One region of the Halalkalibacter sp. HAAS-P013 genome, then DNA from elsewhere that is predicted to be linked to it. Evidence: riboswitches for the same ligand, from Rfam matches in the RefSeq annotation. Region 1 holds a riboswitch; the other holds the start of a gene.

The links. Region 1 has a riboswitch for thiamine pyrophosphate ahead of AC1FXP_RS18755 (ABC transporter permease). Riboswitches for the same ligand answer to the same signal wherever they lie in the genome.
Region 2: another riboswitch for thiamine pyrophosphate. It lies ahead of AC1FXP_RS06085 (LuxE/PaaK family acyltransferase); the one in region 1 lies ahead of AC1FXP_RS18755 (ABC transporter permease).

The regions. Positions count from the first base shown of each region.
Region 1 covers NZ_JBWQTU010000015.1:13,957-29,627, reverse strand. The annotation lists gene AC1FXP_RS18800 (TetR/AcrR family transcriptional regulator) at 1-423, shown strand, start outside; gene AC1FXP_RS18795 (SDR family NAD(P)-dependent oxidoreductase) at 486-1,427, shown strand; gene AC1FXP_RS18790 (DUF1761 domain-containing protein) at 1,579-1,956, shown strand; gene AC1FXP_RS18785 (thiamine-binding protein) at 2,123-2,401, opposite strand; gene AC1FXP_RS18780 (alpha/beta hydrolase) at 2,760-4,037, opposite strand; gene AC1FXP_RS18775 (dicarboxylate/amino acid:cation symporter) at 4,734-5,960, shown strand; gene AC1FXP_RS18770 (Bcr/CflA family efflux MFS transporter) at 6,277-7,506, shown strand; gene AC1FXP_RS18765 (DUF4430 domain-containing protein) at 7,603-8,031, shown strand; gene AC1FXP_RS18760 (ECF transporter S component) at 8,034-8,549, shown strand; TPP riboswitch at 8,860-8,971, shown strand; gene AC1FXP_RS18755 (ABC transporter permease) at 9,035-9,808, shown strand; gene AC1FXP_RS18750 (ABC transporter substrate-binding protein) at 9,835-10,863, shown strand; gene AC1FXP_RS18745 (ABC transporter ATP-binding protein) at 10,882-11,625, shown strand; gene tenA (thiaminase II) at 11,653-12,321, shown strand; gene AC1FXP_RS18735 (hypothetical protein) at 12,616-12,843, shown strand; gene AC1FXP_RS18730 (sensor histidine kinase) at 13,135-15,378, shown strand.
Region 2 covers NZ_JBWQTU010000002.1:422,194-437,864, reverse strand. The annotation lists gene lepA (translation elongation factor 4) at 1-376, shown strand, start outside; gene hemW (radical SAM family heme chaperone HemW) at 437-1,585, shown strand; gene hrcA (heat-inducible transcriptional repressor HrcA) at 1,741-2,772, shown strand; gene grpE (nucleotide exchange factor GrpE) at 2,869-3,417, shown strand; gene dnaK (molecular chaperone DnaK) at 3,473-5,314, shown strand; gene dnaJ (molecular chaperone DnaJ) at 5,526-6,638, shown strand; gene prmA (50S ribosomal protein L11 methyltransferase) at 6,664-7,599, shown strand; gene AC1FXP_RS06095 (16S rRNA (uracil(1498)-N(3))-methyltransferase) at 7,657-8,409, shown strand; gene mtaB (tRNA (N(6)-L-threonylcarbamoyladenosine(37)-C(2))-methylthiotransferase MtaB) at 8,415-9,764, shown strand; TPP riboswitch at 10,004-10,107, shown strand; gene AC1FXP_RS06085 (LuxE/PaaK family acyltransferase) at 10,200-11,318, shown strand; gene AC1FXP_RS06080 (acyl-CoA reductase) at 11,315-12,790, shown strand; gene AC1FXP_RS06075 (ABC transporter ATP-binding protein) at 12,805-13,563, shown strand; gene AC1FXP_RS06070 (ABC transporter permease) at 13,566-14,333, shown strand; gene AC1FXP_RS06065 (ABC transporter substrate-binding protein) at 14,330-15,376, shown strand; gene AC1FXP_RS06060 (3-oxoacyl-ACP reductase) at 15,385-15,671, shown strand, end outside.

The sequences.
Region 1 (15,671 bases):
CAAAACAAAGCAGAACTATTTTATGCGGTGATAAAAGAATATTTTCAGAACTTGAATAAGCTCATGGAAAAAATTGTTCATAGTCCTGGTGATCCCCAGGTTAAGCTTCAAAATATTTTTCTTCGTTTTATTGAGTTTGGCTTAAATAATCAAAGTCAGTATGAACTGATGTTTATGATGAGAAATAACGAGGTAGATGGTTTATCACAAGAAGCTGCAAATCTTTGTTATCAAAAATTCGCCCAGTCAGTTCAATCCTTATCAGATATTCAATTAAAGATTAATGAAATTTATTCAGCGTTTATTTCGTTACATGGTTTTGTGTCTCATTATCGTGGATATGTAGCAAATTTTGAAGAAGCAAAAGACGTTGCTCACTTACACGTAATATTTATTGCTAAAGCTCTAAGTCAACCTTCTTGATGTTAGAGCATATATTTTTAGTGTTATTGACCAGCGGTTAATTAAGAGGAGGTTAGATGGGAATGAAAAAAGCATTAGTTGTTGGGGCATCAGGTGGAATGGGATATGCGTTAGTTCATGAGTTACTCTCAAGAGGGATTGAAGTAGTGGCTTTTTCAAGAGGAAAAGAAAAGCTCGAATCTCTTTATAAGAACCTATCCAATGTAACCATTTTTCCTGGGAATGCATTAAATCAAGGTGAATTAACGCGAGCAGCTGATGGTGTTGATGTAATGTTTCATTCCGTGAGCTTCCCATATCCAGATTGGGATGAAACTCATCTCCCTTGTATTGATGTTATGTTAGAAGTGGCAAGAGCTCAAAAGGCAAAGGTTGCATTGGTAGATAACGTTTACGCTTATGGTAGACAAAGCAAGGAAATGGTGACCGAGCAGACGAAGAAGGAGCCGCATGCGAAAAAAGGAAAAATAAGATTAGAGATGGAAAATCGATTGAAGGAAAGTGATGTGCCGACGTTGATTGTTCATATGCCTGATTTATATGGGCCCAATTGTGGAAATACCATTCTCCACGAAACTCTCAAGAACGTCGTAAAAAATAAAAAAGCAAATTTCATTGGAAGTACAACCGTAGGTAGAGAATATCTCTATAACCTTGATGGAGCAAAAGCGATGGTCGAATTGGCACTTCGGGAAGAAACATACAATCAAAATTGGAACGTTCCATCAACACATCCGATAACAGGAGAAGAGTTGATGACCATTATAAGAGACATCACAGGGTACAAAAAAGCGGTTAGGTCAGTATCGACTAATATGATTCGTATTATCGGTATTTTTTCACCTTTTATGAGGGAAATGGTGGAGATGATGTATTTAACTGAACAGCCAGTGATTCTTAGTGGTGAGAAATATGAAAAGGAAATAAAATCATTGCCTCGGACTTCGTACAGAGAAGGCATCGAGGCGACAATTAATTGGATGAGGGAAAAGGAAACAAACTAGGATTTTATTTAAGCAAAAAGGCCATCATTTGTGATAATATATTCAAGTAATAGGAATGGGATAAGAGTGAATAATAATAAATTCACCAATTCATTGATGACAAAATTACCTCTGACCTGTGATTCATAAAAAAGTGAAAGTAGGGATCTATGTGATATTAGCAGTCTTAACTGGAGTCATAATATACATGGTAAGTGGAATGATCTATTATTCAGTGTTAGGAAATCGATGGGTAGATCTATTAAATATTAAGCCCGAACAACCCAATTATGGGATGTTAAGTTTTGTGACGTTATTCACCTCTATTGTATTGTATGGCGTGCTACAATTATCACAAGCTCAAACCTTAGTAGATGGAGCATTACTTGGTGGTGGAGTAGGGATCATAGTAGCTCTTGCCTATGCTAAAGACTTTATCTTTGGATTAGGAACAAATAGTAAAAAACCTACAACGATTTATTTGATCGCAGTAGGATATCATTTCATTGCTCTTACAATCATTGGAACGGTTATGATGTTTTTTATTTAGTGATAGCTTTTATGGTGTGATTCTTCTCGTTGCATAAGGGAGGAATAACGGACAAAATTAGCTACCGATAATGGTTGCGCGGCACAAAAAAGTGCGCTCGGGATTGAAGCTCATTTTTTGCCCGAGCGTTTTTGTATACAAATGTACTTTTAATTACTTGTTATTTCTAATATATTTTATCTTCTATCGCGACGCCGCTTGGTTTATAATGAACCTTTATATTCGTGATGCACTCAGGTGCACCTCCAATAAAATGTGCTTCCTTAATTACTTCAAATACTTCTTCTAACTCTCCTTCAATAACGGTTTCCATTGGACCAATATGAAATTCAAGTCCTGATTCTTTCACTAAATTAAGTACTTCGGGGATTATTCCACCAGTATGCATATCTTTTCCATTTGGTAAAATTTGAAATCCAGCTGTAACGGTAGCCATTATTTTCATCCATCCCTTCTGTATCGTTTTTACGAGTAATCCTTCTTCGGTTGCTTAACTAGTTTCTCAGAGTAGTACTCTTATTTTGAGTGTCGAAAGGTCAAGTAGGGAGGTCGATGACCATACTAGCTTCGGTCACTTTTTTCATGGTGCATTATAACCAACTCCTTTCATATGTGTAATAGTCATATACCCTATTTGTTTTTTTGTAAAACGCTAATATAATTACGATATGGATATTTTGAAGAGTAAATCATTGTCGTTATCGTTGATCAGCAGTCATTCTTTGTACGTAGCCGATCATTGGTTAAGTACTTCACTATGGAAAAATTAGGATGATGAACTACCAAAGGCATCTCTTTGGTAGTTATTGATGTTGATACATAAACCGTTCCATATAATACATAAATACTTGGTTGTAGTAGCCTGAGAAATATGTATTGCTCGCATGACCTGCAAGTGGAAGCAATATTAAAGCAGATTTCGATTTTTCGGAATAGGTTTGGTTGAATTTTTTTGATACAGATTGATCGACGAAACCATCGTGAGTTCCCTGGTAGATTAAAGCTGGCGGACTATCTTCTGTCACTAAAAGGCTTGGGTCTATTAACTCCCTTCTACCATCTATGCCGGATTTTTTTGATAAACCGTTGGCTGGATAAACAGATATAATTCCTTTTATTGTAAGGTGTGGATTTAAGACGTTGTGTTGTCTATTTTTTGATCCTAACCCAACAGCATTCGCTATTTGCCCCCCTGAGGATCTTCCGGAGATAAACACTGAATCTAAATTGGCTCCATATTCCTCATGGTGTTCTGCTAAATAGTCTGTAAAAATGCCAATGTGACGAACCATATCATCAACGAAAAAGCCGGCAACTTTATTTGCGGGCACTTCGAGAAATTCAAAAAGCCGTTCTTCGTTACTGAGACCATGTTGCACATCAAATACGACATAACCGAGGCTTGCAAAATGTTTATTTATTTGCGCTCTGTTTAAGTGCCCTTTATCACCTGCCGTCCAAGCTCCACCATGAATTCTAATTAATACTGTATGGTTCCCAGGAAGTTCCTCATGTCCTTCAGGTGGCATATATGCATCAAAGTGAAGCCGAATCCCTTTGTCAATGCCGGTTGTTCCTTTGAAATAGAGAATGTCTTGCTTTACTCGATGATCCCCCGATGATGCACCGAAGAAATAATCAGGCAGCAAAAAAGGAGTATTTGAAAAGTACTGTTGCTTTTCTACTGGTATGATATCGGCTGCTCTTACACCAAATTCTTTCATATAGTTAGATTCAACATCTTGGATCGTCGCAAGTGTTATCACTAAAGGTAAGCTGAAAATAACAGTTAATGAAAGCCCAATGATGATAACTGTTGCTTTCACGAATGCTTTCGTTTTTTTTTGCAACATTTTTAATATGAGCATTGAAATAGTGAAAAAAATGATACTGAAAAATAAAGAAGTTGTCGGAAGTACCATCTCAATTTTATTAGCGCTTCGTCCTGTAATTAATTGATACGCTAAATAAATTCCTAGTGCTAAAGAAGCAATTAGTAAAATTTGAATGGTAATCCTCAGTGTATGGTTTATTTCATGTGATGAAGCTTCGTCTGTCTTGTTGATAGTTCGTAATTTCAACACGGCTAAAACACCCCCAAGAACGAGGAGAGATAAAAGCAAAGTTATTGAAATAACACTGCGTGATGTTGTGTTCAAAACATCTTCAGACGCACTTCTATTCAGTAAAGGTAGGAGCAGCATTGAAATAATAGTAAGAACTAAATAAATATAATCTAAGCTTCTGTGTTTAGTTTGAAATAGCGAGGCAGTGACGTTTCCTAATAGTGTAATGAGCAGGAGTACTCCGGATATATTCCACAAGCTATGTGAAGCCTTCGTTATGATGTAAATGAGGCCTAGTAAAATGGATGCACAATTGGCGATGATTAATGCTTTTATGAAAAAGTGTAAATATCTATTGTTATGATTTGGCCTATTTTCCATTTGGGTTCTCCTTATCGGAAGAGTGAAGTATGTCTAAAGTAGGTAGTGCTAAATTTGATGAAGCACCTTTTCATTTTTAGCTTCTTATTTATAATAAATACCCATTATTTCAATTCTAAAAAGTGTGGCGGAATTGCCTTAGCGTGTTTCGATAGAAAGTTAAAGCGTTTGGACAGTAAATGAGCGAAGTTAGACAGTAAAGAGATTACGTAAGATTATATTACAAATAAAGTTGACGTGACGTAAATTAAATGGAATCATAGTATTTGTCGAAAAAAACTGGCAGCATCTAATGAGAGTTACGACATCATGAAAGAGAGGAGTAGAAAAATGGGATTAACAAAAAAGATAATTATTGCACTTATCCTAGGGGTAGCTGTAGGGCTTGGATTTAATTTATTTGCTCCTGGAGTTTTTGCACCTTTAGACACTTATGTATTGACACCGTTAGGGCAAATTTTCTTGAAGCTTATTACAATGTTGGTGGTGCCACTTGTCTTCTTTTCGATTGTCCTTGGGACAGCTGGAATGGGTGATACGAAAAAACTTGGGCGTATCGGAATTAAGACAGTCGGGTTTTATTTGCTTTCTACTGTTGTTGCACTATGTATTGCTTTTGGAGTAGCGTTAGCCATTCAGCCAGGACAAGAGGGGTTAATGGGGACTGAAGAGGCCAATTTTGAAGCAACAGAACCGCCTCCCGTCATGGAGACGTTATTAAACATCATTCCAACAAATCCAATTGATGCATTAGCGACAGGTCAAATGCTGCAGATCATTTTCTTTGCTATTTTTGTCGGGTTTGCTCTGGCACATCTTGGTGAAAAGACAAGTGGGATTTACAAATTGATTGAGCAAGGAAATGAGATTATGATGTTCCTTGTTACGATCGCGATGAAGCTTGCGCCATATGGAGCCTTTGGTCTGATTGCATCAGCCATTGGAAAACTAGGTTTAGATGCCTTGTCTTCGATGGCAATGTACATGCTATGTGTCGTGCTAGCGTTGGTTCTTCATGTATCGGTCGTGTATTCGGGTGTCGTTTATGCCTTAGGAAAAATGAACCCACTTCATTTCTTTAAAAACTTTGCACCGGCTATGACGGTGGCGTTTAGTACATCAAGTAGTAATGCAACGCTTCCGCTATCCATGAAAACCGCTCAGGATAAATTAGGTGTGTCAAAGCCCGTATCTGGTTTTGTACAGCCACTTGGGGCAACGATTAACATGGATGGTACGGCGATCATGCAAGCTGTTGCGACGGTGTTTATTGCGCAAGTATTTGCTGAGCCATTATCAGTAGGGGCGTTAGTGACCGTTGTATTAACGGCCACACTTGCTAGTATCGGAACGGCGGGAGTCCCTGGAGTTGGGATGATCATGCTTGCCATGGTTTTACAATCTGTCGGATTGCCAGTTGAAGGAATTGCGCTAGTGTTAGCCGTTGATCGAATCCTTGATATGCTTCGTACAGCAGTTAACATTACTGGAGACGCAGCATGTGCTGTTTTTGTTGATCGTAGCGAAGGTGAAAAAGATAAGGTAGAAACAGCGTAAGAAAAAAAGCGTTATGATTGGTGATTTATTCATGGTCATAACGCTTTTTTATGGCTAGATATAATAAAGACACCTATTACCATTTTCAGAGTAAAGGGTGTCATGTTTAAGTAAGTGTTATTTTCTTACAAACATTGGCAAGTCAGTGTGTCCCATTCCACGAACGTAAACAAATAAGTTGCCTTTGTGATTGATGTTATTTGATCTTTAGACTTTTTGTATTATACTTTGATAAGTCGACGTTACTTGTAACATTCAAATTTATTTACATAGGTTATGAGACTTTAGAAACTTTAAGGAAAGGTGCTTTTTGTTTATGTTACAAAATCCAACGGGGAAAGAACGTTTAGGGCTAGCTTTCTTACTCGGGATGCTTGCGGTATTAGGGCCACTAAATATTGATATGTATTTGCCGAGTTTTCCTGAAATTGCTGATGATTTAGGAGCTCGTGCCTCACTTGTTCAGCTTAGTTTAACTGCATGTTTACTTGGTCTTGCAGCAGGTCAGGTCGTTGTTGGACCAATTAGTGATGCACAGGGGAGAAAAAAGCCGTTATTGATATCCATCTTTTTATTTGCGATTTCATCCTTGCTTTGTGCGTTAGCTCCTAATATTTACATTCTGGTCGTAGCTCGCTTTTTACAAGGATTTACAGCAGCGGCGGGAGTAGTGATCTCACGTGCTGTAGTCCGTGATGTTTTTAGCGGACGTGAGTTAACGAAATTCTTTGCGCTGTTAATGGTCATCAATGCAGTTGCACCGATGGCGGCACCAATGGCTGGGGGAGCGATCTTGCTCTTGCCATTTGCTAATTGGAGTTCGATTTTTTACTTTTTAAGCTTGATTGGTCTTTTCATTGTATTGGTTGTAGCGCTAAAATTAAAGGAGACGTTGCCTCCGGAAAAACGAATTCCTAGTACAGTTGGGCATTCTGTTCGGACAATGGGAAGCTTGTTTAAGGATCGATCTTTCATTGGGTACGCATTAACGGTTGGTTTCATCCATGGCGGAAGTTTTGCTTATGTTGCTGGAACTCCTTTTGTGTATCAAGGGATTTATGATGTGTCTCCTCAGGTATTCAGCGTGTTGTTCGGCATTAATGGGCTTGCTATTATTTTAGGGAGTTTTACTATCGGACGCTTAGGTGGAATTGTTCATGAAAGAAGTTTGTTACGTATTGCGGTAATCATCGCGGTAAGTGCTACGTCTTTCCTGCTAGTAATGACCATCGTTGAAGGACCACTGGCAACACTCGTAATTCCAATCTTTATTTATATGACTTCCATGGGGATGATCACAACAAGTACCTTTTCTTTGGCGATGCAAAATCAAGGCCACCGTGCGGGTAGCGCGAGTGCGGTGCTAGGTACGCTTTCCTTATTCCTCGGCTCAATGGTTTCCCCACTTGTTGGGATTAACGAAACGACGGCGGTACCGATGGGAGCCATTTTGTTTTTTACTTCAATGCTTGGGGCTATTGCTTTCTTTAAGCTGACAAACATGCAGCAGGTCGAACCGAGTGTAAAAAGGAAGGTAGGAGGATGATGCCAAAAGGCTGTTCACCCGGCCTATATGTCTTGAATACATGCTTACAAGTAACGCGGACAAACTACTATTGATACAAGTTTAGGAGGAATGGGAATGAGATATTTGTTTTCTATTTTATTTGCAGTTTTGCTCACGTTAACGGGATGTGGAGCAAACAATGAAGCGGTGGAAGAACCGGTTCAAGAGGAAGCTACTGAGGAAGTACAAGAAGGGGCAGAGGGTGTAGAGGAAACCTATGCAACGATTGTGATAAGTGAAGAAGAACCTGAAAATATCCTAAGTGAGGATACGGTATCGTTCGAACAAGGACAAACGCTTATGGATGTGATGGATGAACATTATGACATTACAACAGCGTATGAAGGTGCGTTTATTTCAGGAATTAACGAAATTGAAGCAGATGATGAAACATCAAGTTATTGGCTCTATACGATCAACGGAGAAGAAGCGTTAGTAGGGGCAGCTGAATACGAACTTGAACATGGAGACTTGATTCATTTTCATTACGCTTCGATTGAATAGGCATGTCAATTCGCCGAATTACGTTGCTAGCCATGCTCAGTGCCCTTTGTGTGGTTGGCCGAATGGCTTTTGCTCATATTCCTAATGTTCAACCGGTTACGTCCATTATTATAATCACAGCGATGTTTATGGGCCCGGTCAATGGCCTCATTCTAGGTTTTGTCAGTACGGTATTAACGAATATGACATTAGGAACAGGCATATGGACCTTTTGGCAAATCATTTCTTGGTCCGTGATTGGGCTTGTCTCAGGCTGGATGGGAAGAGTTCATACAAAGTGGGGCATCCCTTTCCTTGTTCTAATCATGTACGCAGGATTTTGTGGTTATTTTTATGGATTTGTCATCTCACTGAATATGCTGTTCATTAGCGATCGCTTTATAGCGTATTACTTAGCTGGGCTCCCATTTGACACAAACCATGCGATAGGGAATATGATTTTCTTTTCACTCCTTTATCCGATCATGAGCAGGATTTTTGTTCATTATTTAAAGAAAGGTCCATTTACATCCATATAATGCGAAGTGTTAGAGGGCTTTTGAAAAGTAAGATCTTTATAACAGAGGGAAAAGGGTTAAGATACACACTGTATGAGACGGAAATCGTTAGGATTTTCGTCTCATTTTTCAGGCTTTCTAGGAGAATTGAGTCATTATGAAGCAGATGAAAGCCCGTTCGCTGTTATAGCAAGGAGAAAAAGGTTCACATGGGTCAAGACGAGTGATTGCTCCATTCTGACTTAGGGGGGCTAATTGTATTAAATAGTTTGAAAGAACGGAATATTGCACAAAGTCAAAATGTGTGATAAGCTTTCTTAGGAAAAATTATGAATAGTAATAGGGGAGCTATGAGGTTGGCTGAGAGGATATCCCGATGAAGATATCGACCCTTTAACCTGATCTGGGTAATGCCAGCGGAGGGATGTTTATTAGAATTACATGTTGACATGTAAAGTCTACACGCCTCTGTGGTGTGTAGACTTTTTTTGTGAAAGGAGGGTTTCATGGAACGTTTGCGTCAGTCGATCTGTTCAGCTGCTCCAGCGATCATCGCCATTATTATGTTTCTTGTCGTGTGGGAAGTGGCTGTGTGGATTTGGGACGTTGAAAACTGGATCTTACCAGCGCCAAGCTTGATCGTTCTTACGTTATTTGACACGTGGCATCTATTACCTGAACATATCTGGATGACCACAAAAGAAGCGCTGCTTGGTTTCTTATTAGGAATTATCGTTGCGTTAGTAATGGCTTTTATTTTAGATTTTTCACCGCTTTTACGTAAAAGTTTTTATCCGATTCTCTTATTCTCGCAAACGATTCCTATAATAGCGATTGCACCTTTGCTCATTATTTGGTTTGGATATGGAATTTTGCCTAAAGTTCTCGTCGTCGCATTAGTCACTTTTTTTCCGGTAGTCGTTAGTCTCGTTGAGGGACTGCAATCAAGTGATCGCGATATGATCCGACTTGTTCGGTCGATGGGGGGATCGCACCTGCAGGTATTTTCCTCTGTTAGGTTCCCGCACGCATTACCTTACTTATTTACAGGATTGAGAATTGGCGCTACATATAGTGTATTGGCAGCGGTGATTTCAGAGTGGGTCGGTGCAAGTTCTGGATTAGGAATTTATCTAATCAAAGCTCAAAGCTCGTTTGCGACAGATAGGGTATTCGTCGTTATTGTGCTTATCTCACTATTGAGCTGCCTTTTATTTTTAGTTGTTGTCTTACTCGGCAGACTCATGATGCCGTGGAAACACAAGTCTCAAAAAAAATAAACGAATTAAGTTGAGGAGAGAGTTCGATGTCAAAAAAGCTAAGTGCATTTTTGTTTTTCATTATCATGCTTGCGTTAGTTGGTTGTAACCAAGCAGAAGAGTCAAGCCAAGGGGAAGCAGTTGAATCTGAAGCAGGGGAAGAGGCACCGTCCGAATCTACAGAGTTAATGGAAGCAACGTTTATATTAGATTGGGTACCTAACACAAATCATACGGGTATTTATGTCGCTAGAGAAAAAGGGTTCTTTGAAGAGGAAGGGATTGATTTAACAATTATCGAACCAGCCATGGAAGGTGCCGTACCAGTTGTAGCAGCAGGACAAGCTGATTTTGGGATTGGATCTCAGACAGGCGTTACAATTGCTAGATCAACCGGTATTCCAGTCGTTTCGATTGCTGCAGTCATTCAGGAGCACACATCTGGTTTTGCTTCTCCAGTGGAAAAAGAGATTACTTCACCAGAGGATTTTGAAGGAAAGACATATGGTGGATTTGGAGGTGCTGAAGAAGAGGCGATTTTGGAAACCGTATTAAAACAGCATGAGGTTGATCCTTCTTCGGTAGATAATGTCATCGTTGGATCTGCTGACTTTTTTGCTAATACGAAAAGAGACATAGATTTTCAATGGATTTTTTATGGGTGGACAGGAATTGAAGCTGAAGTTCGTGGTGAGGACATTAATATGATTTATCTGAAAGATATTGATCCTGTCTTTAATTATTATTCGCCGGTTATTTTTAGCAGTGAAGCTGTGATTGAAGAGCAGCCTGAGTTAGTTGAAAAATTTGTAAGAGCTGTCTCGAAAGGATATGAATTTGCGATTGAGCAGCCATCAGAAGCAGCGGAAATCTTAATTTCAGCTAGCCCAGAAACAAATGAAGAACTGATTCGTGCATCACAAGAGTGGCTAAGTCCACGCTACAAAGGGGATGCAGAAAAATGGGGCATTCAAGAGGAACATATTTGGAATGATTTTTCAGAGTGGCTGCTTGAAGCAGGTTTGATTGAAACAGAAGTAACAGAAGAAGCGATGACAAATACGTTCTTGCCTTAATGAAAGGTTGTAGTCGATATGGAAATCAGCATTCGTAATCTCTGTCATTCGTTTGACGGGCAACCTGTCATCAAAAGAATAAACCTTTCTCTTCAAAAAGGTGAATTTGTTTCATTAATTGGACCAAGTGGTTGTGGCAAAAGCACCTTGTTTAATCTCATTACGGGTCTTGAAGTTCCCTATGAGGGAGAAATTTTATTTGACGGTAAGGATATGAAAGGGAAACGTGGGCATAGCAGTTATATGATGCAAAAGGACTTATTGTTCCCATGGAAAACTGTACTTGAAAATGTCCTTCTAGGTCCTAAGGTAACAAGACACCAAACAGAACAAGCAAAAGAAGAGGCCCTTACTCTTTTTCCTTTGTTTGGTTTAGAAGGATATGAGCAATATTATCCGGATGTGTTATCAGGAGGAATGAAGCAGAGGGCTGCGCTACTACGAACGTTCTTGCATAAAAAAGAACTCATGCTATTAGATGAGCCTTTTGGCGCGTTAGATGCGTTAACTCGTGAGAAAATGCATAGTTGGCTTTTGCATATATGGAGTCAAATGCAACGGACAGTCTTATTTATTACACATAGTATTGATGAAGCAATCTTTTTATCAGACCGTATTTATGTGTTAGGACCACGTCCTACTGAAGTCATACTAGAAGTAAAGGTGCCATTGCCAAGACCAAGGAAAAAGGAAATGACCGTCACTCCTGAATATTTAGAGTTAAAAAGGCAATTGATGAACGCTCTGTACGAAATGAACTAAATAGATGATGAAGAGAGGATGAATGATATGAAATTTTCAGAACAACTTCGTAAAAAGGTAGACTCTATTTGGAATGCAAGCTTTGAGCATCCATTTGTTACAGGAGTAGCTAATGGCTCATTGCCAATCGAATGTTTCAGTTATTATGTGCAACAAGATTCCTTTTATCTTTCGAAATTTGCTCAAGTACAATCCATTGGGGCTGCGAAAGCACTAGACTTTCATACGACATCGCAAATGGCATTTCATGCTAAATCAACCTTTGATGCAGAGCATATGCTACATGAAGGATTTGCCAAAGACTTAGGATTAGAAAAGAATAACGAAGGTCATATGGCGGCTGAACCTGCTCCGACGGCAGTAGCCTATACGAACCACTTGTTTTCTGTTGCGTATAAGGGTTCTTTAGGGGAAGTCATTGCTGCAATTCTTCCTTGTTATTGGTTGTATTGGGAAATCGGAGAAAAGTATAAAGGTTCTACTCCAGGACATCCCGTCTATCAAAAGTGGATTGATACGTATGGTGACGAGTGGTTTGCAACGTTAGTAAAGGAACAAATAGACCGTTTGGATGAATGGGCAGAAAAAGCTTCAGAAGAAGAAAAGCAACGTATGGAAGCTATTTTTGTTACAAGCAGCAGGTATGAGTATATGTTTTGGGAGATGTCTTACACGTTAGAGAAGTGGCCGGTGTAAGATGAAGTTATAATATACGACCCATCCAATTACTGTGGATGGGTTTTGCTGTAGAGTATGTCCAGGAGATTGGTAATTGGAGTTCGCCAAGAGCGCTGATTAGGTTTAGGCAAAATTCTTCCTCATAATTAATGTAGAAATCAAAATAATAAAGTTAAATGAAGGAAAGGGGACTACGAAACCTAAATGATGAATTCCTTGATCAATCACATTAGCTGGATAAGATCTGTATTTAATTTGGGAAGGAGGACACAGCAAATATTTGGAGCTAGACGCAATAACAGTGGAGGAGTGATGTACTCAATATTAGGAATAGGAATTGGAGTAGCGGCTTACGGCCTTCTAACGAATCGTGAAAATGGATTTCAATCATTGAAGCAACCGATTAGTAACTTCATTAAGAACAATCAATTCAATATGATGAGAGGGTCAACTCAAACAGCTATGGCAGAGTTTTCAGAAGAACTGACGACTGAGATTGCTAAAAAGGTAGATAATATTGATTATGATGAGCTTTTTTAAAGAATGTATTATTAGCCCCTAAGAAGTAGCTTATTTTTAGCTTTCTTAGGGGCAATTAATTGTTTTTATGATTATTACTAATAATAATTAGGTGAAATGGGTTAATTGGCTTACATAAAATGAGTTCAGTGTTTGTATTTTGCGCAGTATTCTGACATATTGTTTAGGTCTGAAATTGTAAATGTTTCCAATCTATGAATGTCTATTGCGTGATTTAATTTAACATAGATAACTATAGTAATAGAAGTTTTAAAGAAACTTACAAGACTAAGGCATGGGAAGGATTTTATTATGAAAGAGAAGAATGCAACGTTAAAAACCCTCTTTTTGGTTCGGGTTCTTTTAGCGTCTCTGATTCTAGTTTTAGTATCGGGATCTATTTTGCTCTATTTTAATAATTTACAGATTGTATCTGAAGTAAATAAGCAATCAACTTTGACGGCTCAAAGTATAAAACGTGAAGTTGAAAACACGAACTTGGCAGCAAAATCCTTAGAGCATCAAATTGATTTGAAATTAATTTCTTTTGCAAAACATGCAGCAGAAAGATTACAGGAAAAAAGGTTAGAAGATATAACAAATCAAGATTTACTAGTGTTAAGAGAAGAGTTAGAATTAGCTGGGATTACTTTGTTTGCTAGAGAAGGAGATGATATTGTAGGTGTTCGATCAACCGATCTTCATGAGATTGGATTTAGTTTCAAGGAATATGGTTATTATGAAACGATAGACACTCTATTAAAGGGTGAGAAAGTTTATGTAGAGGGAGCCTCTTTAGTTGATAACCATATTCTCGTTTTACCAGTTGCTCAGTCGGGATCACAACAGGGAGAACCGGTTTTTTTCAAATATGGCTATTATCACCCTCCTGGTTCTTCATATATTATTAATCCTTATATAGAAGTAGATGAAGTTGAGGATTTGTTAAATCAAGTAGGGCCGAGTTCGATAATGGAACAGATGAAAACGGACAACCCATATTTGGATGAAGTCGCTATTTTAAATCCAAAAATTTTCGTTGACCCATCATTTGAGGACCAATTGTATCCACCGCTAAAACAAATTGTTCATGGTACATATGATTATAAAAGTGAGCAAGACCTTGATGTATTAAAAAATATGGTAACCAATCCCGAGAAGACTTTTTATATAGAAGAGGTTAATGGAAAGAAATTGTATAAAGTCTTTCTTCCTTTTGGGGCTGATCAAGTAATTTATACGGCTTTTAACTATGGGAAAATGAGTGAGCCTCTTACTCGACAAGCTATTCTTATTATTGTGACAGGATCAATTTCAATACTTGTAATGTATCTCATAACCTCTCAATTCTTTAAGAGGATTTATCGTAGAATTGATATTTTAGTAAGAGATGTAGGGCGTATCTCGAAAGGGCAGTATGGAGTAACGATTGGTTCGGACGACCAGTATGAGTTTAGAAAACTCACAGAAGCCATTAATCAAATGTCTCTAAGCTTACGGCAGTCATTTGATAACCTCTCAAGTGAAAAGTTATTTCGTGAGCAAATTCTAGCGTCAATTCCAATAGGTATTATGACAGTGCAAAACCAAAATAGTGAGATTGAATTAAATGGAAAGGCCAAAGAGGTAACGAACTTAGATGAGGTAGAAATAAACAGTCTTTATAAAGAAAAAGTGACTTCTCAAGTAAATAAAGAGTTTTGGGATTTGTTTTATTCTGAAGAATTTTTTCGAACGAGAAAAGTATCTTTTCAGGCATCGGATCTATCATATGTATTATTGGTCTCTCAATCACCTATAGTAGATAACAAGAATGTTATTGGCAGAATTTTTTATTTTGTTGATGTGTCTGAAATAGATGAACTAGAGAAAAGGGTCCTTCGTACAGAAAAGTTAGCATTAGCTGGTGAATTAGCATCGAAAGCAGCGCATGAAATTAAAAACCCTTTATCGGTTATTCAAGGATTTATACAATTGATGAATAGTAAGTTTTCAGAGAGTGAGCGAAATAAGTACCATACGTTACTTATTTTAAAGGAAATCCAACGTATTAATAGCATAGCTCAAGATATGTTGATGCTGGCTAAACCTAATTTGAATAAGAAGAAGGCTAATTTAACTGATGTTATTGAAGAAATAATGCCGTTTATTCATTCCAATTACTCGTCAAATATCTTCATTCGTTCTGAATTAGACTCCATTACACTGAATATTGATGTTGATCAAATGAAGCAAGTGTTTCTTAACCTCATTATCAATAGTATTCAGGCAATGGAAGAAAAAGGTGAGATTTCGATTTCCTCTGAGGTTGATCAGGATAAGATACACATCTTCATCAAAGATAATGGGAGAGGCGTGCCTGATGAGATTCAATCTAATCTGTTTGAACCATTTGTAAGTAGCAAAGCAGCTGGAACGGGGCTTGGTTTGACTATAATTGAGCAAATTATTGCAAGTCATGAAGGAACAATCCAACTACTCTCCTCGAACGAAGAAGGCACTTGTTTTAAAATTACATTACCTTTGGTTTTAAAAGGGAATAATTTAGCATCATAAAATATAGTGAATAGGCATTACGTTTAGGCGTTGATGTCTTTTTGTTTTTCTCAGTAATTCTGTATCTTTTAAAAGGGTGAAACGAAAGGTTAGGGAGTTATATTATATTATCTCCTCTTTTATACATAAAGGTGAGGTTATGTTTTGTAGTCCTATGTTAAATGGTTTCATGTTTTTGTAAGAACAAAAGGCCGCTCCTTACTGGTTTGCTATGTTTAAAACACTACTACAAATTATGTACCTACCTGAGTATGGGTAAAAACAAGGTGTTTTTTATGGGGAATCAGTACTAA
Region 2 (15,671 bases), on a different contig from region 1:
AATTGGGTATAAATCATCTAGACTTGTGAAAATGGACATTCTTTTAAATGGCGAAACAGTGGATGCTTTATCGGTAATTGTTCATCGTGATTTTGCATATGAACGTGGAAAAATCATTGTAGAAAAATTAAAGGAATTAATCCCACGTCAGCAATTTGAAGTGCCAGTTCAAGCTAGTATTGGTCAAAAGATTATTGCTCGTTCAACGATTAAAGCCATTCGCAAAAACGTACTTGCAAAATGTTACGGAGGAGATATCTCACGTAAACGTAAGCTACTTGAAAAGCAAAAAGAAGGTAAGAAGCGGATGAAATCAGTTGGAAACGTAGAGGTACCACAAGAAGCGTTTATGGCTGTTCTTCGAATGGATGATTAACAAACAACATGAACCGCAGGATTTTTTCCTGCGGTTTTGTCTATTAGAGGAGGAAGCAATTTGGCTACAGCTGCATATGTCCATATCCCGTTTTGTGAGCATATTTGTCATTATTGTGATTTCAATAAAGTTTTTTTGAAAAATCAACCCGTTGATGAATATATACAAGCATTGTTAGAAGAAATGAAACGAACAATGAAAGATACTCCTACGTCAAACTTGAGGACAGTTTATATTGGTGGGGGTACACCTACAGCACTCTCAGCAAAGCAGCTTAATACTCTTTTAAAAGGAATGAAAGATGTTCTTCCTTTAGATAACATTGAAGAGTATACGATTGAAGTTAATCCCGATAGTATAGAAGAGGATAAGCTAGCAGTAATAAAAGAAAATGGAATCAATCGTCTTAGTATTGGTGTTCAGACTTTTAATGAGTCGTTACTTAAGGAGATAGGACGAACCCATACCAAAACAAGTGTTGAAGATGCTATTTGGAGAAGTCGACAAGCTGGCTTTACTAATATCTCCTTAGATTTAATGTTTGGTTTGCCAGGTCAACATCCAGCTCATTTTATCGAGACGATTAATCAAGCAATAAATTTAGAAATAGAACATATTTCAGCATATTCCTTAAAGGTTGAGGAAAAGACCGTGTTTTACAATCGACAACGTAAAGGGAAGCTAACATTGCCTCCAGAAGAAGATGAAGTCATTATGTATGAGCAATTGTTAAAACGTACAAAGGAAGCTGAGCTTTTCCAATATGAAATAAGTAATTTTGCAAAAAAGGGATATGAAAGCAAACATAATCTAGTGTACTGGAACAATGAAGAATACTACGGCTTTGGTGCAGGAGCTCACGGGTATGTGAACGGAATCCGATATCAAAATCATGGACCTATCCCAAAGTATTTAAAGGCAGTAGAACAAGGTGTCTTCCCGACCTTAAGTTCGCACAAAGTTAGTCCTGTCGAGAGGGTTGAAGAAGCAATGTTTATGGGACTTCGGAAACGAGAAGGAGTCAATATAGACCAATTTGAACAACGGTATGGACGGTCGCTTCTTGATAGTTTTGCGTCCCAGATCGATTTCTTAAAGAAGCGCGGTCTAGTGGTGATTCAGGATGGAGCAATCCAATTGACAGAGGAAGGGCTACTCCTTGGTAACGAAGTGTTTGAACAGTTTATTGCTGTACTAGAAAATCAATAACGAATACTTTATTTTCAAAAAAGTCACTTATGTAATAATACTTGTTTTCTCAAAGATATTTGAGGTTTATTTATTGACAAAAGCCTACCTATTTGATACTTTATCATTAGATTTAGCACTCGAATGTAGTGAGTGCTAACAGAGGTGATGAGGTGATGTTAACAGATAGGCAATTGTTAATTCTGGATGCTATTGTTGATGATTATATCCGTTCTGCGGAGCCTGTTGGCTCACGAAGCATCTCCAAAAGAGATGATATTACGTTTAGTCCTGCAACGATTCGTAATGATATGGCTGATTTAGAGGAATTGGGGTTTTTAGAGAAACCTCATAGTTCAGCTGGACGAATCCCATCACAAAAGGGCTATCGTTATTATGTCGATAACCTTCTGATGCCTCATCATTTAACGGCTGATGAAGAGCTTGATATTCGTTCGATCTTTAACGAACGAATTCAAGAAGTTGAAGCGGTGATTCAGCATTCTGCACGGGTCCTTTCGAATATGACTAGTTATATTTCTCTTGTACTTGGGCCTGAGATGTTTGAAACTACGCTTAGGAATATTCAAATTATTCCACTTAGTAAGGGATCTGCAATCCTGATTCTCGTAACAGATACCGGTCATGTTGAAAATCAAACGATCGCTGTACCGGAGTCAATTGAAGCATCTGATCTTGAACGGACAGTCAATATATTGAATGAGCGTTTGATGGGAGTACCCCTTTATAAGCTTAGAGATAAGCTGCATAGTGAAATAAAGAATGTGTTTCGTAATCACATTAAGGATTATGAACATATTATGAAAATGCTAGCTCCTTCTTTAGACGTTGAGAAACCAGAGAAAATTTTCTACAGTGGAAAAACCAATATTTTGTCACAACCGGAATTTAGAGATATTGATAAAGTTCGTATGCTTCTTAATATGCTAGAAGAAGATAAGACAATGCATCAAATTCTTCGTTCATCACACAATGGTATTCAGGTGAAGATCGGTCAAGAGAACAAGATGGAAGCTTTTGATAACTGTAGTTTGATTACTGCTTCTTATTCAATTGGTGGAAAGCATATGGGGACGATTGGCATACTTGGACCAACGCGAATGGAGTATCGCCGAGTAATAGGTGTGGTAGATACGTTATCAAAAGACTTAACAAAGCTATTAACAAACTTGTATCAGCAAGGGTAAAAATGGTAATATTGACAATTAGTTGTGAAGATCTTCTTCAATAACTTTTTGTCATACTACATAGATTATAGTTAATTTTATTAGGAGGTGAACGAGTTGACAGAAAAAGAAACGCAAACGATGGAAGAAGAAGTTGTGTCCGAGGAGAACGCAACGCCTGTTGGTGAGGCAGAAGGTGCGGATCAAGAAGTAGAAGTAACTGAAGAGGATGCCCGTCTTGCAGAAATAGCAGAACTTAACAACCGTCTCCTAAGAGTTCAAGCTGATTATGATAATTTCCGTCGCCGCTCTCGTGAGGAAAAAGAAGCGGCTGCGAAATATAGATCTCAAAATGTTATTGAAGCGTTATTACCAGTAATTGATAACTTTGAGCGTGCTCTTCTAGTGAATCCTGAAACAGAAGAAGCAAAATCTCTTCTACAAGGAATGGAAATGGTTTATCGTCAATTTCAAGATACACTAAAAAGTGAAGGTGTAGAAGTAATTGAAACGGTTGGCCAACCATTTGATCCACATTTGCATCAAGCTGTTATGCAAGTAAAGGAAGAAGGGTTTGAATCAAATCAAATCGTGGAAGAATTGCAAAAAGGGTATAAATTAAAGGACCGTGTGCTGAGACCATCTATGGTCAAAGTAAACGCGTAGTCCTTTACATATAGAATAGAAAAAAGATAATCGTTGAATTGGAGGAATATAAATCATGAGTAAAATCATTGGTATTGATTTAGGTACAACGAACTCTTGTGTAGCTGTTATGGAAGGCGGCGAAGCAACAGTTATACCAAATCCAGAAGGGAACCGAACAACACCTTCTGTTGTGGCATTTAAGGATGGAGAGCGTCTTGTTGGGGAGGTAGCTAAGCGTCAAGCAATTACTAACCCAAATACAATTATCTCTATTAAACGTCATATGGGTACAGACTATAAAGAATCTGTGGAAGGTAATGATTACACTCCACAAGAAATCTCTGCAATCATCCTACAAAAATTAAAATCAGATGCAGAAGCATATCTTGGTGAGACGGTAACGAAGGCAGTTATCACAGTACCTGCTTACTTCAACGATTCACAACGTCAAGCAACAAAGGATGCTGGTAAAATTGCAGGTCTTGAAGTTGAGCGTATTGTGAATGAGCCGACAGCTGCAGCACTTGCATACGGGTTAGAAAAAGAAGAAGACCAAACGATCCTTGTTTATGACCTTGGTGGTGGTACGTTTGACGTATCGATTTTAGAACTTGGCGATGGTTTCTTTGAAGTTAAAGCAACGTCTGGTGATAACAAACTTGGTGGAGACGACTTTGACCAAGTCATTATTGATCACCTTGTAGAGCAATTCAAAAAAGACAATGGCATTGACTTATCTCAAGATAAAATGGCTATGCAACGTCTAAAAGATGCAGCTGAAAAAGCGAAGAAAGATCTTTCTGGTGTAACACAAACGCAGATCTCTCTTCCATTCATCACTGCTGATGCAACTGGTCCTAAGCATTTAGAGTTAAGCTTAAGCCGTGCAAAATTCGAGGAGCTTTCTGCTGACCTAGTTGAGCGTACACTTGGACCAACTCGCCGTGCTCTTTCTGATGCAGGTCTTTCTGCTAGTGAAATTGATAAAGTTGTACTAGTTGGTGGATCAACTCGTATTCCTGCCGTTCAAGCAGAAATTAAAAAATTAACTGGAAAAGACCCGCACAAAGGTGTAAATCCAGATGAAGTTGTTGCACTTGGTGCAGCTGTTCAAGCAGGTGTCCTTACTGGTGACGTTAAAGATGTTGTCCTTTTAGACGTAACACCACTTTCACTTGGTATTGAGACAATGGGGGGCGTATTTACAAAGCTAATTGAGCGTAATACAACTATCCCAACGTCTAAATCACAAACGTTCTCTACAGCGGCAGATAATCAGCCTTCAGTAGACATCCATGTACTTCAAGGTGAGCGTGAAATGGCTGCTTATAACAAAACGCTTGGCCGTTTCCAATTAACGGATATTCCACCAGCACCACGTGGTGTTCCGCAAATTGAAGTAACGTTTGATATCGATGCGAATGGTATCGTAAATGTAAAAGCGAAAGATCTTGGTACGAATAAAGAACAATCTATTACGATTACTTCTTCTTCAGGATTATCTGATGATGAAATTGAAAAAATGGTGAAAGACGCTGAAGCGAACGCTGAAGAAGATAAGAAGCGCCGCGAAGAAGTTGAGCTTCGTAATGAAGCAGATCAACTAGTATTCACTACTGAAAAAACTCTTAAAGATCTTGGCGATAACGTTGAGCAAGAGGAAAAAGATAAAGCTGAAGCTGCAAAAGATAAGCTAAAAGCAGCAATTGAGTCTGATAACATTGACGAAATTCGTACAGCAAAAGATGAGCTTCAAGAAATCGTTCAGGCTTTATCTACAAAGATGTATGAGCAAGCAGCTCAAGCAGCTCAAGCGGCACAAGGTGCTGAAGGTGCAGATGCTGGTGCAAACCAAGCGGATGATAATGTTGTAGATGCTGATTACGAAGAAGTTAAAGAAGAAGAGAAAAAATAATCGCTCGTTCGATAAAATGAAGAAGGTCAATAGGGATTTGAGTACCTAAGACGAATCAATGTAGAAAGGTCAAAGTCAGATTACATGACTTTGACTTTTTCTACGAATGTATACCAAAAAGAGGATAATAGTTCTTCTTTCCTACATCTTGCGAACAAGGCTATGATGATGATAATATGAACGTTATGGAAAAGAGTCGGGAGTGGATGACATGAGTAAACGAGATTACTATGAAGTCCTTGGTGTCGATCAAAATGCTTCAGTTGATGAAGTGAAAAAAGCGTACCGTAAATTGGCGCGTAAATATCACCCTGATGTCAATAAGGAAGCTGACGCTACGGAGAAATTTAAAGAAGTAAAAGATGCATATGACACATTAAGTGACCCACAAAAGAAAGCTCATTATGATCAATTTGGTCATACAGATCCGAATCAAGGGTTCGGCGGTGGTGCTGGAGACTTCGGTGGAGGCTTTGGTGACATTTTTGATATGTTCTTTGGAGGCGGCGGGCGCCGTAACCCGAATGCGCCACGTCAAGGTGCAGACTTGCAATATACAATGACGCTGGATTTTAAAGAAGCTGTATTTGGAAAAGATACGGAAATTGAAATTCCAAGAGAAGAAACGTGTCAAACATGTACAGGTTCAGGAGCAAAACCTGGTACAAAGCCAGAAACGTGTTCACATTGTGGAGGCTCTGGTCAATTAAATGTAGAGCAAAATACACCATTTGGTCGAGTCGTCAATCGGAGAGTTTGTCACCACTGTGAAGGTACTGGGAAATTCATTAAAAATAAATGTTCAACCTGTGGTGGAAAAGGGAAGGTACGTAAACGCAAAAAGATCAGCGTGAAAGTACCAGCTGGTATTGATCACGGGCAACAACTTCGTGTATCCGGTCAAGGGGAAGCTGGTGTGAACGGAGGTCCTCCTGGAGACTTATATGTTGTCTTTAACGTAAAACCACATGAATTCTTTGAGCGTGATGGTGATGATATTTATTGTGAAATGCCACTAACATTCGCTCAAGTTGCACTTGGCGACGAAATTGAAGTGCCAACTTTGAACGGAAAAGTGAAGCTTAAAATTCCTGCAGGGACTCAAACAGGCACGAACTTCCGTTTACGTGGAAAAGGTGTACCGAATGTTCATGGTCGGGGCCAAGGTGACCAACACGTAAAAGTTCGTGTTGTTACACCTAAGGATTTAACAGAGAAAGAAAAAGATATGATTCGTGAGTTTGCAAAGATGTCTGGTGGCCAACCAGATGAACAGAATGATGGTTTTTTTGCAAAAGTAAGAAGAGCCTTTAAAGGTGATTAATTAAAAACTGGAGTTGGTAGAAATGATGAAATGGTCGGAATTTAGTATTCATACAACAGAGGAAGCGGTTGAGCCAGTCTGTAATATTTTGCACGAAGCTGGCGCAAGTGGGGTTGTAATTGAAGACTCTATCGACCTTGCAAAGGAGTGGGGCGATCGTTTCGGTGAAATCTACCAACTCTCTCCTGATGATTATCCAGAAGAGGGTGTTATTGTAAAAGCATACTTCCCTGTTAATAGTTTTTTAGCAGAAACGCTTGATGAAATAAAAGAGTCAGTCAATGGGTTACTTGCTTATGATATTGATCTTGGCTCGAACAAAGTTCAAATAGCCGAAGTACATGAAGAGGAATGGGCAACAGCATGGAAAAAATATTACAAACCTGTAAAGGTGTCCAGCTCTATCACGATTACTCCAACTTGGGAAGAGTATGAGGCGTCGGAGGATGAAACGATTATTGAACTTGATCCAGGTATGGCATTTGGAACAGGAACACATCCAACGACCGTTCTTTGTATTCAAGCTCTTGATCAGGTGATCAAAGGCGGAGAAGAAGTTGTAGATGTTGGAACAGGATCAGGTGTATTAAGTATCGCTGCGGCAAAGCTAGGGGCAAAACGTACCTTAGCGCTTGATCTAGACTATGTAGCGGTTGAAAGTGCAGAGCAAAATGTCGTGCTAAATCAAGTGGATAACACCGTAACGGTGAAACAGAACAATTTACTCGAAGGAATCGAAGGACCATTTGATATCGTTGTAGCAAATATATTAGCAGAAGTTATTGTTCGTTTTGTTCAAGATGCGGCAGCGGTTCTTAAGCCAGACGGAATTTATATTACATCAGGAATTATTAAGCGTAAGAAACAAGAAGTAAAAGATGCCCTCACAAGCGGTGGATTTGTTATAGAAGAAATCGTTGAAATGGATGATTGGGTAGCCATTATTGCGAAGAAGAAGTAAGGCTTGACTAAAAAGGTAGTCCCTTTTTGATATCACTTTAAAATAAGGAAGATGAAGATGCAACGATATTTTGTTAAAAAAGAGCAGATGACAGACACAGCCGTTCATATCCTAGGTGAGGATGTTAAGCACATCTCAAAAGTGATGCGGATGGATGTTGGTGATGAGGTTATTTGTAGTGACAATCATTCTAGGACAGTGAAATGTCGTTTATCAAATCTTTCGGATAAGGAAATCATTGCCGACATAATAGAGACGCTCGATCCTAAAACAGAACTCCCTGTACAAGTAACGATTGCACAAGGTCTTCCTAAAGGAGATAAGCTCGATTTAATTATTCAAAAAGGAACGGAGCTGGGCGCTTTTGCTTTTCTTCCCTTTTCGGCTGCTCGTTCGATCGTAAAGTGGGATCAAAAGAAAGCTGGCAAGAAAATTGAAAGGTTAGAAAAAATTGCAAAGGAAGCCGCGGAACAGTCGTATAGAGAATGCATTCCTGAGGTCCTAAATGTTCATTCTTTTAATGACTTAAAACAAAAAATCTCTTCGTATGATGTAGTAATCTTAGCATATGAAGAATCGGCAAAGCGAGGAGAACAAGTTCAGTTGGCTCAGCAGTTAGCATCAGTTACGCTTGGGCAGAAAGTTTTAGTGATTATCGGACCTGAAGGTGGAATCACTGAAGAAGAGCTTGGTCAATTAACTGAACAAGGTGCTATTGCTTGTGGATTTGGACCACGGATATTACGTACGGAAACGGCATCTCTTTATGTGCTTGCTGCGATTTCGTACCATTTCGAATTAATGAGGTGATATTAATGCCTACTGTTGCCTTTCATACATTAGGTTGTAAAGTAAATCATTACGAAACAGAAGCAATTTGGCAGCTGTTTCATAATGAAGGCTATGAAAAAGTTGATTTTGAAGCAACTTCAGATGTTTATGTCATTAATACATGTACAGTAACAAATACAGGCGATAAAAAAAGCCGACAAGTGATTCGTCGTGCAATCCGTAAAAATCCTGATGCCGTTATCTGTGTAACGGGTTGCTATGCTCAAACTTCCCCTGCTGAAATTATGGCGATTCCTGGAGTCGATATTGTCGTTGGGACACAAGACCGTGTGAAGATGCTAGAATACATTGAGCAGTTCAAACGTGAACGCGAGCCTATTAATGGAGTAGGAAATATCATGAAGTCACGTGTTTATGAAGAGCTTGATGTTCCAGCTTTTACTGATCGTACGCGTGCTTCCTTAAAAATACAAGAAGGCTGTAACAACTTCTGCACATTTTGTATTATTCCATGGGCTCGTGGTTTGATGCGTTCACGCGATCCACAGGAAGTAATTAAACAAGCAGAACAATTGGTTCATGCTGGTTATAAAGAGATTGTCCTAACCGGGATTCATACTGGTGGATATGGGGAAGATTTGAAGAATTACAGTCTTGCTCGTTTACTGGAAGACTTAGAAAAAGTAGAAGGCTTGAAGCGAATCCGTATTTCATCAATTGAAGCAAGTCAATTAACTGATGAAGTCATTAACGTGATTGACCGTTCAAATAAAGTTGTGCGCCACTTGCACATTCCATTGCAATCAGGATCAAATACTGTGTTAAAACGTATGCGCCGTAAGTATACGATGGAATTCTTTGGTGAGCGTTTAGATCGTTTGAAAGAAGTTCTACCAGGGCTTGCTGTAACTTCTGATGTCATCGTTGGTTTTCCTGGAGAAACAGAAGAAGAGTTTCAAGAAACGTTTGATTTTATTGCAAAGCACAAGTTCAGTGAACTACATGTGTTTCCATATTCTAAGCGTACAGGAACACCTGCTGCTCGTATGGAAGATCAAGTTGATGAAGAGATTAAAAATGAACGTGTTCACCGTTTAATCGAATTATCTAATCAGCTAGCAAAAGAATACGCATCGCATTTTGAAGGGGAAGTGCTTGAAGTAATTCCGGAAGAGCGCGATAAGGAAAATAAAAATAGTGGTTTATTCATCGGATATACCGACAACTATTTGAAAGTAAAAGTTCCTGCTTCTGAAGAGATGATTGGTAAACTTGTAAAAGTAAAAATTATAAAAGCGGGTTATCCTTATAACGAAGGCGAATTCGTACGCGTGTTAGAGGAAGCTGAAACAGTACAAGTTGTGAATGGATAAAAAAGGGGCTGTCTCATCAGTCCGAAACTAGGCTGCAATGGATCCGTTGGCTATGCGCCTTGAGAGGAGAAAACCACTTCTTCCAAGGCTTTTGAAAGATGTAGCGACTCCGCATTGCTTCGGGGGCATCCCAAAAGGTCAAAAAACGGACCTTTTGGGATGCCCCTTTTTCACTGTTTGGGCAACTATAGCGATAAGACGTAATTAATGATATGATTTATTGAGTAACTATATTAGATTTTTACCGCTAGGGGAGCCAAAGTTGGCTGAGATTAAAGCATTGCTTAGACCCTTTGAACCTGAACTATGTAATCATAGCGTAGGGAAGTGGCCATCATTTTATCAGCTATATTTTTTTGAGAAAACATAGTGAAGATTGATGACCGCTTTCGAGATAGAAAGCGGTTTTGTTTATGTTGAAGAGGAGTGTAGAGATTGTTACCATCATATGAAACATTAAAACAAGAACTCAGAAAATTTATTAATCAACCTACTGCCAGCGATGAACAATTTAATCAAATGGCTATGAATGTTTTTCAGTTCCAATATAATCACAACCAAACGTTTCGAAAATTTTGTAGAAAACGTCGTGTCTCACCTAGAAACATCAAACACTTTTTAGAGATCCCTCCTGTCCCGATTGATGCCTTTAAATTAACAACTTTAACAAGTCATCCAATTGAGGAAACAGAAGCGTTATTTATGACAAGCGGAACAACGAATCCCGAAAAAAGAGGAAAAAACTATCACCGAGATTTAGACATCTATGATTTATCTATGAAGACCTTTTTTAAGTCAGCGATTATGCCTGATCTTGAAAAGGTGAAAATGTTTGTTCTTTTTCCAGAAGAAGAAGTGCTGCCAAATTCGTCATTGGCACATTATTTACATATTGCTAAACAATTCTTTGGAACAGAAGATAGTCTATACGTTTTCTCAAAAGGTGAATTTCAATTAGAGAAACTAATTGAAGAATTACGAAAAGCGGAAAAAAATGAGGAACCGCTTTTATTAATTGGAGCGACTTTTTCTTTTATCCATTTATTAGATGAGTGTCGGAATAAGAATGTGAACTTTAAATTGCCACCTAAAAGTCGTTTAATGGATACAGGTGGAGCAAAAGGACGCTCCCGAGAAATGGAACCGAATGAGTTTAAAAAAGAGATGAGCAAGCTATTTTCGTTACCTTTAGAATATTGTCTTAATATGTATGGAATGACAGAGTTAAGCTCTCAAATGTATGATGGAAACTTACTTCATAACGAAGTTGAGTATCATACCCCAACGAAATATGGACCCCATTGGGTTAGAACGGTAGTAATGGATATCGAACGAATGGAGGAGAAATCCTTAGGAGAAAGAGGGATTATCGTTCACTATGATTTGGCGAACTTGAATTCAGTTATGGGCATTTTAACAGAGGATATAGGTGTCAGTGCGGGGAATGGGTTTTATTTGTTCGGTCGAGCAGAAGGTGCAGAGGCGAAAGGGTGTTCATTAGCTGTCGAACAGTTTTTAGCTTCAGCTCAACAATCAAGGGGAGATTCAGTATGACGTTAAGCTTTGCATGTTATCATGTCCCCTTCTCGTGTGAGCAGGATTTTGCAGAAGCATCTATTCAAAAATTAGTATTTGATAATTATGACAAGAGAGTTGAACTCTCTGTTCCACAGCTCACTCCAGTTCTTATTCAAAAAGTCATGGACAAGCTGAAACAGCAGCAAATGGACTATGTAAGCACACTTCGGACGAACGATCTAATTGATGTGTTTGATCAAGCGATTGAAAAATGGTTAGACCCGGAGTATGAATTAAGAAAGTTAGCTGAGGAACTTTTACCGGTCATTACAGGCTATGATCGTGAAATGATTCGCTTATTTCTAAGCCGGTATTTGCGCCAATTTCGCAAGGTGAAACTACAAAGGATGATTGAAGAGGATTTTCCCAATCCTCTTGTGTTGGATGAATTTCGTCCGAGAAAATCAGGAGGGGTATGCCGAGCTTACGGCCCAAGTATTATCACTCATATCTTTTCAGGAAATGTTCCAGCCTTGCCGCTTTGGAGTTTGGCTGCAGGTATAATGTTGAAGTCAGCTACACTTGGAAAAGTATCTTCTTCTGAACCGTTGTTTCCCGTGTTGTTTGCTAAAACAATTGCAGACATTGATCCAAGGTTAGGAGATTCACTAGCAATTCTTTGGTGGAAAGGTGGAAATCAGTCACTAGAAGAGGTGAGTTTCCAATCAACTGATGCCGTCATTGCTTATGGTGGAAAAGAAACGATTGAAACAGTTAGGCAGAAAGTGCCTGCACAGACAAGCTTTCATGCGCATGGTCATAAGGTTAGTTTTGGGTTGTTAACGAAAGAGTGTTTACAGAAAACGAAAGCATGGCAAGCGGCAAAGCTTGCAGCTAGTGATGCTTCATGGTTTGATCAGCAAGGATGTCTCTCTCCGCATGTCTTTTTTATTGAGCGAGGAGGAGCATATTCACCGCGAGATTTTGCCCAAATGTTAGCGAATGAGATGGCCAATTTTCAGGAAACGCATCCTCGTGCCCGGTTAACAGAAGAAGAGCTACAATCAATAGTAAAACTACGGACATCGATTGAATTTGAGAGCTTTGACAATTCTGATCTTAGTCTTTTAAAAAGCGAGTATGGAACAGATTGGACCGTGGTCTATCGTGGACGAGGGGAAGATCATCAATTTCCGTTCTCTCCTCTTAACCGATTTGTCACCATTGTACCTATCGACAATGTAAATGACATAAAGGGCTATTTGAATCAAGTAAAGGGATTCGTACAAACAGTCGGAGTTGGGTGTGCACCTCAATCTTTCTCTTCTATTGTTCACCTTTTAGGTGGATATGGTGTCAATCGAATTTGTGCATTAGGCTCTATGCCGCACCCTGAACCTGGCTGGCATCATGATGGTCGGTTTCATTTAGCTGATTTAGTCAGATTTTGTGATGTAGAATCTACATTAGAAGAACAAATGGATTTATTTGATTTATTTAGAGATTAAGGGAAGTGACAAAGGTGACGATCATTACGTGTCGAGACATTACCCTGCAATTTAACAGAGACCAGGCGCCTATACTAGATCATATTCATTTAGAAATCCAAAAGGGTGAGTTCGTTAGTATCATTGGGAAAAGTGGAAGCGGGAAGACGACCCTTTTGCAAATGCTTGGCGGCTTGCTGACTCCGACAAAAGGTGAGGTTAACGTGTTAGGGCAGGTGATTTTTGAGCCACTTGATGAAATTACGTACGTGTTTCAAAAACCTGTTCTTCTAGAATGGCGGAATGTGATAGAGAACGTTCTCATGCCAATTGAATTAAAACGAAAACCTAGTCAACAGGATCTAGATAAGGCGTCGGAAGTACTTGCTTCTGTTGGTTTAGGTATTCATCAAAATAAGTATCCTCATGAATTGTCAGGCGGAATGATGTCTCGAGTAACATTGGCAAGGGCTTTCATGATGGAGCCTAAAATCCTGTTAATGGACGAGCCTTTTTCAGCACTAGATGCGATGACGAAAGAACAGCTTCAATTAGAATTGATGAAATTGACAAAGCAGTATAAGACGACTACCGTATTCATCACACATGATATTACAGAAGCAGCTTATCTCTCGGATCGAGTTATTTTGTTAGGTGGACAGCCAGCGCAGGTCGTCGAAGAATTACAAGTTCCTTTTGCAAGACCTAGACCAAAGGAGTTAAAGTTTGATGCCTCGTTTATTGAAATGGTGAAAGGCCTACATAACTCGATTGAAGGGTTAGGTGGTCATTGAAAATGAAAGTGACGAAAATCTATTCGTTTTTGCTATTTCTTTTTTTGCTTGTCATCTGGGAAGTGGTTGTTCATGTAAAAGATATTTCAAAAATTATCCTACCAGCCCCAACAGCTATTGGTGCCAACTTAATACAACATTTTCAAAGTGGATATTTTTATCCGCATATTTTAGCAACGTCTATTGAGGTGTTCGGTGGTTTCTTTGCGGGAACTGTTCTTGGGATTGGTCTAGGGTTTTTAGTTGCACAGTCCAAGACAACGCAAGAAATATTACAGCCGTATATCATTGCTTCACAAGCGATGCCGAAACTAGCGTTAGCACCTCTATTAGTATTGTGGTTTGGCTTTGGATATACACCAAAAATAGTTATTGTAGCCCTTGTTTGTTTCTTTCCTTTATTTGAAAGTACTGTGACAGGACTTTCTCATGTTAGTCGAGATAAATTGGCGCTTTTTCGATCACTAAAAGCATCACGAAGTCAAACTCTATTAAAGCTTCGACTTCCAACAGCTATGCCTTACATCTTCTCTGGATTACGTGTCGCAGTCGTATTAAGTGTTGTCGGAGCTGTTATAAGTGAATTTATTGGAGCGAATAAAGGGTTAGGTGCACTAATTATTGCATCTCAAGGAATGCTCGATACTACCTTAATGTTCTCTGTTTTTATTTTGCTTACTGTCAAAGGAATTATATTGTATCAACTAATCAATTGGATTGAGGTTATCTTTTTTAAAAAATATAGTTATTCTAGGGGAGAAATGAAATGAAACAATTTATCAAAAAAATCGGAGCTTCTTTTTGTTTTGCCGCACTTACTTTAAGTATTGCCGGTTGTGGAGCGGAAGAAGAACGAACTGAAGAAGAGAGTGAGGTTCAAGAAGAAGTTGCAGAACAATCAATTGAAAGAATAAGAATGGCTTCTTGGAGCCAACCGATTACCGAACAAGCCAACATTTACTTAGCAGAAGAAAGAGGTTGGTTTGAAGATGGGGGAATCGACTTTGAGTTCATTCCTGGAGCTGGCGGAGGAGATGCAGTTCGTAATATTATTGCTGGCAATGCTGATATTGCTTTTGCGAATGTGGAAGCAGTTCTATTAGCGCTTGAACAAGGGGAAGAATTGAGAGTGATCTATAACATTTATCCTGAAAATGTCTTTAATTTAATTTCACTCAAAGAAAGCAATATAACGAACATGGAAGATTTACGTGGACAAGATGTTGGCATATACAGTAGAAGTAGCGGAACGTATCAGAACTTGCTTGTTCTCCTGCATCAAGCTGGAATGAGCGAAGATGATGTGAATCTTATTGAAACAGGCGTACTAAATTTTGGACCATTAATGAATAAACAAGTAGTAGCAACAGCAGCAACTGATACAGGATTGTTTGATGCTCAGCGTAATGAATTAGGAGAAGTCGATGTAATTGAAGTGAAAGATGTACTAAATACTCCTGCTGATGTGTTTGTTGTTACTGAACAAACGTTCCAAGAAAGACAAGAAGCGCTCATTCGTTTTCTACAGGTGTATCGTGACAGTGTAGCATATACGATGGAGCATCCAAAAGAAGCGGCTGAAGTTGCTGTTACTGCTGCTATAGATGGTCAAGATGTTTATAGAAATATTGAAATTATCAACATCCGTAATGAAACATCAACGAATGAAGAAGTCGCTGAAAAAGGATTGGGTTGGTTGAACGTAGATATTTTACAAGAAGTAGAGGAAACTTATTATGAGTTAGGTCTACTAAGCGAAAGAGTAAATATCGAAAAAATTACAACGAATGAATTAGTAGAACAATTAAACTAGGTGATCGAATGGATATACAATTAGAACAAAAAGTCATCCTTGTCACGGGTTCAAGTCGTGGAATAGGGGCAGCTGTTGCAAAAAGCTTTGCAAAACAAGGAGCAACGATTATTATTAACTACTTGAACAGTAAAGGGCAGGCTGAGCAACTCGCTAACCACTTAATGGATACGTATAATATTGATGCTATGACTGTACAAGGAGATGTGACAAGCGAGTCTGATGTTAAAGAGATGATCGACAAAATAATAGCAGAATTTGATTCGGTTGACATTGTAGTAAACAATGCATTACA